3 regions of the Peribacillus simplex NBRC 15720 genome follow, and region 1 is predicted to be linked to each of the others. Evidence: riboswitches for the same ligand, from Rfam matches in the RefSeq annotation. Region 1 holds a riboswitch; each other region holds the start of a gene.
What was found. Region 1 has a riboswitch for S-adenosylmethionine ahead of BS1321_RS06820 (methionine biosynthesis PLP-dependent protein). Riboswitches for the same ligand answer to the same signal wherever they lie in the genome.

Region 1 (4,284 bases):
TAATATATGGCGCACCCTTCCTTTAATCATTTTGCAGCAATTGCTTCCCCTTTTGCAATATTTACGAGGGCCACATCGAAGTCCTTGATTAAATCGTCTGGATTTTCAAGTCCGACAGAGAGACGGAGCAAGCTGTTCGTGATGCCTCGCTTTTCCCTTTCATCAGCAGGCATTGCAGCATGGGACATTTTGGCCGGGTAGGATAATATAGATTCGACCGCTCCAAGGCTTACGGCAAAAACAGGGAGTTCGACAGTGTTAACGAAAGAACGGAAGACTTCCTCACTTTCCAATTCAAATGATAGGACCGCCCCTGCTCCAAGTGACTGGCCTTTCTGGATGGCGTGCTGTGGATGATCAGCTAGGCCGGGATAATACACTTTTTTCACCAAGGGCTGTTCCTTTAAGTAGGCTGCAATCTTTTCTGCCCCTTTTTGTGAATGTTCCATTCTAACTGACAAGGTTTTCAGACCTCTCATTACAAGCCAGGCGTCCTGGACACCAAGAACCGCTCCAAAGGAGTTTTGAAGGGAACCGAGTCTTACTGCTAATTCCGGATCTTTTACGACCGCAAGCCCAGCTACCACATCACTGTGTCCGGATAAAAACTTCGTCGCGCTATGAAGGACAACATCAGCGCCCAGATTCAGTGGTTTTTGCAATGCTGGCGTCAAGAATGTATTATCAACAAAACTTAAGGCGCCGGCTTTTTTTGCGATATCACATACGGCTTGAATATCGGTCACTTTAAGTAACGGATTTGAAGGCGTTTCGATGTATATGGCCCTGGTATTTGGCTGAACGGCCGCTTTGACGCTTTCAAGGTCCGTCATGTCAACGAAGGTATGCTCAATATTGAAACGCGACAATACGCTTGTGACCATCCTGAACGTTCCGCCATAAACATCTTCGGAAATGACGATATGATCCCCGGCAGACAATAGCAGGAAAGCTGTAGAAATGGCAGCCATTCCTGATGAAAAAGCAAAGCCATGGGTGCCGTCCTCAAGTTCGGCAATGATGTCTTCAAGTGCCTCGCGAGTTGGGTTCCCGCTTCTGCTGTAATCATATTTGCCGAATTGATCGATATCGGATTGATGGAAAGTCGATGCGTGCTGAATGGGGACGCTCACGCCGCCCGTTGCCGGATCGAATTTATGTTGATTATGAAGTAATTTGGTTTCAAAGCTAAAGTCATGATCTGTCATCGTAGTGCCTCCCTTTTTACCTGTGCGAATGCTTGCTGTAAGTCACCAATCAAATCATCGCTATCCTCGATGCCAACGGAGAAGCGGAGCAGGCGATTACAAACACCATTTGCCGTTCTGACTTCAAGCGGAATATCGGCATGTGTTTGTGTGGCAGGATAGGTGATGAAGCTTTCAACCCCTCCAAGGCTTTCTGCAAAAGAGATTAATGAGAGCGATTGTAAAAATGGGTTTACCGCCGCTTCATCAATGATACGGAATGAAATCATGCCTCCTCTGCCGGGATACAATACGTCTGTAACACAATCATGTTCCGATAAGTAATCTACAAGTATCTTGGCATTCTTTTCATGACGCTCCATCCGCAATGCCAGGGTTTTCATTCCGCGCATCAACAGCCAAGAATCAAATGGGCTCAAGACAGCTCCAGTACCATTATGATGGAAGGCAAGTGCATCACATAATTCAGCGCCGCTAGCAACGATCAGTCCGGCGAGCACATCATTATGACCACCGAGATACTTGGTTGCACTGTGAATCACAATATCCGCTCCAAGCAGGATGGGTTGTTGAATTAGAGGCGTGTAAAAAGTGTTATCAACGATTAACAATAAATTATATCGTTTGGCCAATGCGGCAACGGCGCTAATGTCCGTTTGCTGCATAAGAGGGTTAGTGGGAGTTTCGATGAAGATGGCTTTCGTGTGAGGAGTGATAGCTTTTTCGATATCCTCCAAACAACAAGTGTTTACATAGTCACACTGCAACCCCCATTTTTTAAAACCTTGTTCTAACAGACGATATGTACCGCCATAAAGATCTTCGCTGACAATCCATGCATCACCAGATTTAAAAAGGGCGAGTATAGTGGAAATGGCGGCCATTCCTGAACTGCAGGCATAACCTTGGTCCCCTTTTTCCAGATCGGCGATGGATCGCTCCAATAGTTGGCGTGTAGGATTACCTGTCCTTGTGTAGTCGAATCCCGTCGATTGGCCAATTCCTTCGTGACGAAAAGCTGTTGAAAAGTATACCGGCGGATTGACTGTTCCTGTCGCCGTTTCGCTGCGATTTCCTAATTGAGCAAGATATGTTTCAGTTTTGTACATGGTTTTCACTGCTCCTTTGAGTTATATAAAATAAAAAAAAGTCTTCTTTAAGAAGAAGACTTTGATTAAGTAGGGACGAGTCATTCTTCTTATCTTCCAAGTTCACAAACTTGTGGAATTAGCACCTTTTCATTGGTTTGAAACAAATGAAGGTTGCTGAGGTGTCATCGGGCCATTCCCTCTACCTCTCTCGATAAGAGTTTAGATTATTCAATTTCTTTTGAATTTACTATATATACAAAATACTGTCAAGAACATTTTGGGTGGATCATGCTTTGATGTTCATGACTAGGTCAAGTGGAGCCTAGCGGTGTCAACACTTTATGTGTCTAAAAAAAATATCCGAATTTTCATATAAACAGGAAGAATCATGGGTTTTTCAGAAAAATGGGAAGGGTCAGCCGGATATTTTTGCTTTAAAATAATAAAGTTTGTACAATGTATGGAGAGAAAGAATAATACAACATTATTCATTTCATATGCAAAAGGTCTTCAATGAATAGTGCAAACATAGGAGGAGAACACATGGAATACAGAATCGAACGAGATACGATGGGTGAAGTGAAAGTTCCTGCTGATAAATATTGGGGAGCACAAACTGAGAGAAGCCGTAACAATTTCAAAATCGGTAACGAAAAAATGCCGATTGAATTAGTTCGTGCATTTGCATACGTTAAACAAGCTGCGGCAAAGGTGAACTATGATCTTGGTGATCTTTCGGAAGTTAAAAAGAATGCCATCGTCAAGATTTGCGGCGAAATCCTTGAAGGTACACTAAATGATCATTTCCCGCTTGTAGTTTGGCAAACGGGAAGCGGCACGCAAAGTAATATGAACGTGAATGAAGTGGTCGCTAACAAAGGGAATGAATGGTTGAAAGAAAATGGTGAATCGGAAACCCTTCACCCAAATGATGATGTTAACAAGGCACAAAGCTCCAATGATACTTTCCCGACCGCCATGCATATTGCTGCCTTTATGGAAGTCGCTGAAAAATTGGTCCCTGCCATCAAAGCTCTTCGTGCTACATTCGATACAAAAGAAAAAGAATTTTGGGATGTCGTGAAAATTGGCCGGACACATCTTCAAGATGCTACACCATTAACATTAGGACAAGAAATTTCCGGTTGGAAAGCGATGCTCGACAAAGATCTAGCGATGATTGAGGAAAGCAGCCAAAAATTATTGAACCTTGCACTAGGCGGAACGGCTGTAGGAACCGGAATCAATACAAAAAAAGAATTCCCGGGACTTTCTGCCAAACAAATTGCAGCGGATACAGGACATCCTTTTGTCACATCTGATAATAAGTTTCATGCATTGACAAGCCATAACGAAATCGTCTACGCACACGGTGCTTTAAAAGCATTGGCAGCCGATTTAATGAAAATTGCGAACGATGTCAGATGGCTGGCAAGTGGTCCTAGAAGCGGAATCGGCGAAATAGCCATTCCGGAAAACGAGCCAGGCAGCTCCATCATGCCAGGTAAAGTCAATCCAACACAAAGTGAAGCGCTTACCATGATTGCAACACAAATCGTGGGTAACGATGCTACAATTGGCTTTGCAGCTAGCCAAGGTAACTTTGAATTGAATGTATTCAAACCAGTCATCATCTATAACTTCCTGCAAACGGTCAAATTATTGACGGAAGGCATTCATTCATTCAACAATAATTGTGCGGTTGGCATCACTGCAAATGAAGATAAAATCAAAGAAAATGTAGAACGTTCCCTTATGTTGGTAACAGCATTGAACCCGCATATTGGTTATGAAAAAGCAGCCAAGATCGCCAAAACAGCATTCAAGGACAACTCTACGTTAAAAGAAGCGGCGTTGAAATTGGAGTTCCTGACGGAAGATGAATTCAAAGCATGGGTAGATCCTGCTAACATGGTTAATAAATAATTGCATATAAGTGCCCTCCCTCTGGTATTAGGGAGGGTGTTTCCACGTGTTAAAATAAT
Region 2 (4,284 bases), 1.8 Mb from region 1:
GAAATCCGCTCCCTTTCCGCCAAGCCTCCTCGCCGAAAGCATCTAGCGGGGGCTTGGCTAGCCAGTTATTCGGCAGGAGTGTCGCAATTATCTTCAATCCAATAAGGATTACAGTAAAAAAACCATGTAGGATAACCTAGTCTTGGTTTAAAATCATGTTTCGGGAAGAAACATTTCTTGTCGAAAAACTTAAAGGACCAAGCAAGAGCTTGGTCCTTTTGTGTACAATTTATTGAGCTGTCGGTCCGCCAAGTTCTTCGATTTCACTTGGAACACTGCCGAATTTCTTGAAGTTTGCACGGAATTGAGCGGCGAGGGCTGTTGCTGCTTGTTTATAAGCGGCAGGATCTGCCCAAGTCTTGATTGGTTGAAGCACTTCGTCTGGAACCCCAGGAACATGAAGAGGAATATCCAAACCGAAGATTTCATCTTTGATCGTTTCGATGTTCGCTAATTCACCTTCAAGTGCCGCTTGTACCATCGCACGAGTGTAAGCAAGTTTCATACGGCTTCCAGTTCCGTATGCTCCGCCAGTCCATCCAGTGTTGACAAGGTATACCTTTGCATTGTGCTCGTCAATTTTATCACCAAGCATCTCAGCATAGCGTTGAGCGGGAAGCGGTAAGAAAGGTGAACCGAAGCAAGTGGAGAATGTAGCTTCCGGTGAAGTTACGCCTCTTTCAGTACCAGCCAATTTACTAGTGTATCCACTTAGGAAATGGAACATTGCCTGTTCTTTCGAAAGCTTGCTGATTGGAGGCAGAACGCCTGAAGCATCAGCTGTTAAGAAAATGATTGTATTAGGGTGTCCTGCAATACTTGGGTTCACGATGTTATCGATCGCTTGCATTTGGTAAGCAGCACGAGTGTTTTCAGTCAATGAACTGTCATCATAGTTCGCTTCACGTGTATCCGGATCAACAACAACATTTTCCAGTACGGCACCGAAACGGATCGCATCGAAAATTTGTGGTTCTTTTTCACGTGAAAGATTAATCGTTTTCGCATAGCAGCCGCCTTCGATGTTGAATACACCGTTAGAAGACCAGCCGTGCTCGTCATCACCAATCAGTTTACGACTAGTGTCTGCGGATAAAGTTGTTTTGCCTGTACCGGACAGTCCGAAGAATAAAGCGACGTCCCCTTCACGTCCTACGTTAGCAGAGCAATGCATTGGAAGGATTCCAGCCTCTGGAAGTAAGTAGTTCATGATCGAGAAGATCGATTTTTTCATTTCTCCTGCATATTCCGTTCCGCCGATCAGGATTGTACGGCGTTCAAATGAAACGATGATGAAAGTTTCGGATGAAGTTCCGTCCACTTCTGGGTCTGCTTTGAAGTTAGGTGCAGAAAGGATTGTGAATTCTGCTTCGTGACCTCTTAGTTCCTCTTCGTTTGGACGGATGAACAAAGTATGGGCGAAAAGGTTATGCCAAGCATATTCATTAACAACACGGATTGGAAGACGTGATGATTCGTCTGCACCAGCGAAACCTTTAAAAACAAAGATCTCTTCTTTTGCTTTTAGGTAGTCAACTACTTTATTATATAGTTTATTGAACACATCTTCGGAAATTGGCTGGTTCACTGAACCCCAATCAACTTTATCTTTAACTGATGCTTCTTCCACGATATATTTATCCTTAGGTGATCGACCAGTATATTTGCCAGTTTCAGCTTTTACCGCGCCGGTTGATGTTAAAACGCCTTCACTTCTGCTTAATACTTTTTCGACCAATTGAGGAACTGAAAGTTGAGTTTGCACATTGTTTCCTGTTAATAATTGGTGTAACTCATTAGAAACATCTACAGAATTCATATATGAGGTACCTTCCTTTGTTTAAGTTTTTAGATTACAATTAGTATAACACATTCATTTAATTAGTCTATACTATTTCTTTTAATTTGTGATTATTTTCAGTTGGTCGCGTTAATCATTTTAATCCGGCAGGAACCGAGTCAGGATTATCGCATATACTTTCATGAAGAAAATTTTATTTTAATAGGAAGTAAGTAAGCAATACATGTCTATTGGGAAAGTCAGGATGTCGTTCCTTTTCGTATGCTCAATACTTTATTATTAATGGCAATTTACAACATTTCTATTCGTATTTTGCATTGTAAACCCTTCTAGGACGTTGTATCAACATGTTTTTTTAAATGAACGCCATTCTGAGTGGAAATGTTCTTTTTAGAAAAGCATTGACAAATTCCAGCTAGATACGATAATATCTTAAATTGTACGGATTCTCTTATCCCGAGTTGGTGGAGGGACAGGCCCTTTGAAACCCAGCAACCTGCCATATTGAACTTGACTCCAAGATCGATCGCCGAAAATAAAGCGAAGGTCTTCAAGGAATAGTGGTGATGGTGCTAACCTGAGCAAGGTAAAAAACCCTTGAACGATAAGAGTGAAAGGATAGAAGACAGAATTTTAAACCTTTCCTCATTTGCCAGGGAAGGTTTTTGTGTTTTTTATAAGTAATTCTGTGTCTATAGTTGAAACTAATGAGGGAAACGAGTTCCGTAAAAAACAGGCTTATGCCTACAACATACTAACTTCCAAGGAGGAAATATGATGTCAAAGAAACGTCTATTTACTTCTGAATCTGTTACAGAGGGCCATCCGGACAAAATTTGTGATCAGATTTCAGATTCCATTTTAGATGCTATCCTTGCTAAGGATGCAAATGCACGTGTAGCGTGTGAAACTAGTGTAACAACAGGTCTTGTACTTGTTGCCGGTGAAATTACAACGTCCGCTTACGTGGATATTCCGCGTATCGTTCGTGATACGATTAAAGGAATTGGCTACACACGTGCGAAATACGGTTTCGATGCTGAAACTTGTGCCGTATTGAGTTCCATTGATGAGCAGTCTGCCGATATCGCAGCTGGTGTCGATAAAGCATTGGAAGCTCGTGAAGGAAACATGTCAGAGGAAGAAATCGATGCAATCGGTGCAGGGGACCAAGGTCTTATGTTCGGATTTGCTTGTAATGAAACAGAAGAGCTTATGCCGCTTCCGATTTCATTGGCGCATAAACTTTCATTCCGCTTGGCTCAAGTACGTAAAGATGAAACTCTTCCTTACTTACGCCCTGATGGTAAAACACAGGTAACTGTGGAGTATGATGAGAATAACCTTCCTGTACGTGTAGATACGATCGTTATCTCTACACAGCACGATGCAGAAATTACGCTTGAACAAATTCAAGCCGATCTAAAAGAACATGTGATCAAAGCAGTCGTTCCAGCTGAATTGATCGATGCTGAAACTAAGTACTTCATCAACCCGACTGGCCGTTTCGTAATTGGCGGACCTCAAGGTGATGCTGGTCTTACTGGACGTAAAATCATCGTTGATACTTACGGCGGATACGCTCGTCACGGCGGCGGTGCATTCTCTGGTAAGGATGCTACTAAAGTTGACCGTTCTGCTGCATACGCTGCTCGTTACGTTGCGAAAAACATCGTGGCAGCCGGCCTTGCCGACAAAGCGGAAGTTCAATTGGCATACGCAATCGGTGTGGCAGAGCCTGTATCAATCTCTATTGATACTTTCGGAACTGGTACAGTTAGCGAAGAAGTCCTTGTTGACTTAGTTCGCGCTAACTTCGACCTTCGTCCAGCTGGAATCATCAAAATGCTTGACCTTCGTCGCCCAATCTACAAACAAACAGCTGCCTACGGACACTTTGGCCGTACAGATGTCGATCTTCCATGGGAACGCACGGACAAAGCAGAAACATTAAAAGCACAAGCGTAATCCATAAAAAAAGGTGTCCCGCAATAGCGGGGCACCTTTTTTATGGATTAATTTTGCCGTCAGCGGGAATAATTCAAGAAATCCCAAAGAAATTCAAATTACGTGCAATACTCGTGAGTTAGGGGCGATTACAAGTTTGTTTGGGTCAACTACTAATGAGTTTGGAACTTTTACTCATGAGTTTGAGTACAATACTCGTAACTTTCAGTCAATTGCTCGTGAGTTACTTTATTCGTTCCGCCGTTTTATAGTATTGTCCTTTTTCGGCGTATTCGCGTACGATGCGTTCCATATCCTGGCGATCTTCTTCGTTGATTTCGCGAATGACTTTAGCTGGGCGCCCGAATGCCAACATGTTCGGTGGAATGACTTTACCTTGGGGAACGAGACTGCCGGCACCGATGAAGGCCCCTTCGCCGATTTCGGCTTCATCAAGTACAATCGATCCCATGCCGATCAAAGCTCCTTTACGGATTTTACAGCTATGTAAAATGACCTGGTGGCCAATGGTTACT
Region 3 (4,284 bases), 2.1 Mb from region 1:
GTGTTCCTGCTTAAAGTTTTCAAGCATTTGATCCAAGTTCGGATTAGCATCGGATAATGTGATGATATCATGCGCTTTATAGCCTCTTCTTTCGGAGATTTCCGCTATCTCCGTTTGGAATGTGACAAGGATTTCCTCCTTGTCAGCATCTGTTAGATCGTATTTTTCCACAAGATGGGCCGGTAATTTAGAAATGTCCCATTGCTCATAAATAACCCCTTGTGTTTCTAAAAATCCTTTTACCTGTTCACCGTTTTCAATAACCTCGTTTGTTTCATGGAATCTGATCGTCGCCATCATTCATTCCTCCTCTATGAGTGTTTATCTTAAAGAACCTGCAACGCCTTATGTTGATTAAGCAACAGTTGATATTGAAATAAAAATTCGCAAGCTTCAAGTATTCTTTTAGCTTCGAGTCCGCTTTTGCCCCAAACCGTAATACCATGATTGCGGATCAGCACGGCGCCAGAGTCTTCTTCGACATGTGGCATGAACTTATCGGATAACAGCGGAATATCAGCGTGATTATATATGATTGGAATCCGAAGCTCCGAATCCTCTTCCCACCGACCGGTCGCTTTAATGATTTCATGATTACGAAAGGAAACTTGGCCTTCATCTCCGTACAATTCTGATATCACATTATTTTCAACTGTATGGACATGGAGTACACAGTTCGCATTAGTTTTCCGATAAATGACTGTATGAAGTAAAGTTTCGGCCGATGGTCTTAGGTTCGTTTCTTCAACTGGTTTTCCTTTTAAGTCCACCAGTAAAAAGTCCGAATCCGATTGCTTCCTTTTATCCTTACCGCTTGCCGTAATATAAAAGAAAGGGCTTTTGGGCTCGCGGATGGACAAGTTCCCGCTAGTTCCCATAAACCAATCCCTTTCGGCCAATTCAGCTTTAATATCTGCCAACTCCCGCCATTCTTTAGAATGAGTGTTCACGCTTTAACCACCTCCTGCTGCTTTAAAATGTCAATTACATCAAAAAATGTTTCAAATCCTTGATGTGGAATTCCTTCCCTATCGCATTTTTCAAGCAAAATGTCACGGGCTATGACAAAATCGGCCTGTTTTGCCGCTTCAAAATCCGTTACTGAATCTCCAATAACGAGTTTAAAATCTTCCGCACCCGCAATTTCCCTCATAATGGATGGCTTGCAGCAACCGCAATCATTATTACATTGATCATCACAAGCATGTGGCCACTCAATATAAATCTTTTCCTTATCAAAAAATGCATGGTTACAATAAACGGACTCTGTTGGCAAGATATCATTTAAAAGGGGTGCGATAAAAAAATCCATGCCCCCGCTTACAATATATAAAGGGATGTTGGCTTGTTTCGTATACTCAACGAATTCATAAAACCCAGGACGAATGCCGGCCGTCTTTCTTACATATTGGATGATGTCATCCTTCAAGCCACTATCAAGCAGGGAAAACATATCCCCAACACCTGAAGATATACTGATTTTTTGCTGAAGGACACCGTCTTTCAACGCTTCCCATTCCGGAGGCGCAAACTCTTTCATGATAGAAATGATATTATCTGTGTTGGTGATCGTTCCGTCAAAATCACAAAAGATGATCGGTTTCATTATTTCTTATAGGCCTCCCCATAATATAAGAGCTTTTTTTAGTGTTTCTTCCTCAGCAGCCGCTTCAGACAGGTCCTTTCCTGCTAGAACGGCTTCCACAGCAGATCGGAAAGCCTTGGCCCCGCCCTCTGCTCCGTCAGGGTGTCCGTGAATTCCACCTCCAGCATTAATCACACTATCGAGCCCAAAATCCTTGATTAGGTCCGGAACCATGCCCGGATGAATGCCTGCAGAAGGGACTGGGAAGGCTTTTTTCCAGGAAAGTTCATCTTTTGTCAGAGCTTCAGCAATTGCCAATGTCTCCTTTTTTTCCAATGCGACATTTCCATAAGGGGATGGGAACAAGGATAAATCTGCACCTGATAACCTTACTAATTTACCAAGCAATAATGGATAGCCGATCCCATAAAATGATGAAGATGCCAATGCCCCGCTATATGCGGGGTGCGCCATGATTGGCAGATTGATACGATCATGTTCACTCAAGGCCTGCAATACATCCAAACCATATGTATGAACGTTGAACAATAAAGCATCTGCCCCTGCTTCAGCCGCTTGCTCTGCCTTATCCAATAATTCAAATGTTTTCCCTGATAGATTGACAGCATATAAAGTTCTGTGGCCAGTGGTTTCATAGACTTCATTCAATATTCTTTTTCCCGTTTTTATTCTATCGAAAAATGGAGTCAGTTCCTGATCGAAGAGGATCTCATCATCTTTAACTAGGTCGACACCTCCTAATGCTTGTTGCCTCAGTTGCTCATTATGGAATGTTAGGTCCCTTCCTAATACACCTTTAAAGATGCTCATCACCAGGGGCCGGTTAAATACGCCAACCTTTTCCCTTATGCCTCCAATGCCAAATTGCGGCCCGGGAAAAGCTTTTTGAATATCACCGACAAAATCCAAGTCGATAAGTTTTATTTCTCCATCCAATGAAAGTTTGCCGAAGACCGTCGTAAGGATTGCAGGTAAATCATTGGAGAAATTCCCTGCCGGATAGGCAATTTTAATAAGCGAACGGTATACTTTACGATTAAAGTAGCTGTTTGCCCTCTCTTCTTCAGAAAGTGGTGTCACCGATACGACGCGTCCCTTATGTTTTTCCAGTTGTTTCTGGACCAAATGGGGCAGGTCCGTCCATGTCCCGACAGTCAAACCTAAGGCAATGCTCTCTGCTTTTTTCTCATGTTTTCCATTGAAGTCATGAATTAAATAAGTAGCGACTATCTCGCTCATCTGATCACTCCTATAACACGTTAGTAAACTCTCGATGTCATTAACCTGAAAATGGTCTCAAAATGGCAAAAGCCTCTTCATAAAGAAGAGGCTTTAAAAAGCCATCTTCTTATCTCCCAGCCATTGGCTGCAAGAATTAGCACCGTGCCTTGTGGATTTCAAGAAAATCCGGCGAAGAATTCCGCCCCATTTTACAATGGAATTACGGTCGGTTGCTGGGCTTCATAGGGCTAGTCCCTCCACCTGCTCAAAATAAGAAAACGCTGATATATAAATTGCATTCAAGTATCGAAAGATTAAGAATTTATTTTGTATTCTGACAGGTAATCCCTACTTTGTCAATAAGTTTTAACTATTTAAGGGTGAATAAATCGGATAACCCATTGCATCGTTAAAATAAGTTTAATTTACGTATCCGTTCCACAGCCTCTTTCAGCCGTTCTTCCGAAGTAAGTAGCCCTACCCTGACGTAACCTTCGCCAAATTCACCGAATCCATTCCCTGCGGCAACAGCTACGTGGGCATGCGTTAATAAATAGTCTGCAAAACTCTCGGACGTAAAACCTTTAGGAACTTTGAGCCAGGCAAAAAACGATGCCGCAGGAGCTTTGACATCCCAGCCAATTGCCCTCAATCCCTCAATGAAAACATTCCTTCGCCCCTCGTACATCTGCACTAACTGCTTTACACAGCTCTGCGAGTCAAGCAAAGCGCTTGCCGCAGCTTCTTGTATCGCCGGGAAGAGACTCACATAAAGATGGTCTTGTAATAGTTCAAGAGCTTCTATTACACTCTTATTCCCTACTGCGAAGCCAACTCTCCACCCTGCCATATTGTATGTTTTCGATAATGTGTATATTTCTATTCCTACATCCTTCGCTCCCTCCGCCTGGAGAAAGCTTATCGGTTTTTTTCCGTCGAATCCTATCGCCCCATAGGCGAAATCGTGGACCACGCAAATTGAATGGTCTTTAGCAAAGGAGACGGTTTCATCAAAGAAACTTTCAGTTGCAGAAGCACCTGTGGGATTATTGGGATAGTTCAAAAACATCATTTTGGCTTTATCAAGAACTTCTTTATGTATGTCATTGTATTTCGGAAGAAAATCATTTTCTTCTGTCAAGGGCATCAGTTCGGTCTTTGCCTGGGCTAAAACAACACCGGAAAGATAATCCGGATAGCCGGGATCTGGAACTAGGATCGTATCGCCTGGATTCAATAAACACTGCGGCAGTTCGACAAGGCCTGCCTTTCCCCCGAAGAGAATCGCCACTTCAGTATTCGGATCCAGCTTGACACCGTATTCACGTTCATAAAAGACGGCAGCAGCATCTTTTAAATATTGATGTCCCCGGAATGGCGAATATTTATGATTAATCGTTTTTTCAGCGGCAGACTGCAAACTTTTCACGATATGTTCTGGCGTCGGCTGATCAGGG

Region 2: it holds a riboswitch for S-adenosylmethionine, as region 1 does, so the genes downstream of both, metK (methionine adenosyltransferase) here and BS1321_RS06820 (methionine biosynthesis PLP-dependent protein) in region 1, are expected to answer to the same signal.
Region 3: it holds a riboswitch for S-adenosylmethionine, as region 1 does, so the genes downstream of both, mtnW (2,3-diketo-5-methylthiopentyl-1-phosphate enolase) here and BS1321_RS06820 (methionine biosynthesis PLP-dependent protein) in region 1, are expected to answer to the same signal.

What each region holds. Positions count from the first base shown of each region.
Region 1 is NZ_CP017704.1:1,436,739-1,441,022, reverse strand. Features, by position in the region: gene metC (cystathionine beta-lyase) at 27-1,208, opposite strand; gene BS1321_RS06820 (methionine biosynthesis PLP-dependent protein) at 1,205-2,317, opposite strand; SAM riboswitch class I at 2,404-2,517, opposite strand; gene fumC (class II fumarate hydratase) at 2,843-4,225, shown strand.
Region 2 is NZ_CP017704.1:3,192,309-3,196,592, forward strand. Features, by position in the region: gene pckA (phosphoenolpyruvate carboxykinase (ATP)) at 230-1,819, opposite strand; SAM riboswitch class I at 2,250-2,412, shown strand; gene metK (methionine adenosyltransferase) at 2,576-3,769, shown strand; gene BS1321_RS15420 (gamma carbonic anhydrase) at 3,993-4,284, opposite strand, start outside.
Region 3 is NZ_CP017704.1:4,996,786-5,001,069, reverse strand. Features, by position in the region: gene BS1321_RS24200 (cupin domain-containing protein) at 1-297, opposite strand, end outside; gene BS1321_RS24195 (methylthioribulose 1-phosphate dehydratase) at 327-950, opposite strand; gene BS1321_RS24190 (2-hydroxy-3-keto-5-methylthiopentenyl-1-phosphate phosphatase) at 947-1,606, opposite strand; gene mtnW (2,3-diketo-5-methylthiopentyl-1-phosphate enolase) at 1,613-2,845, opposite strand; SAM riboswitch class I at 2,952-3,104, opposite strand; gene BS1321_RS24180 (pyridoxal phosphate-dependent aminotransferase) at 3,237-4,284, opposite strand, start outside.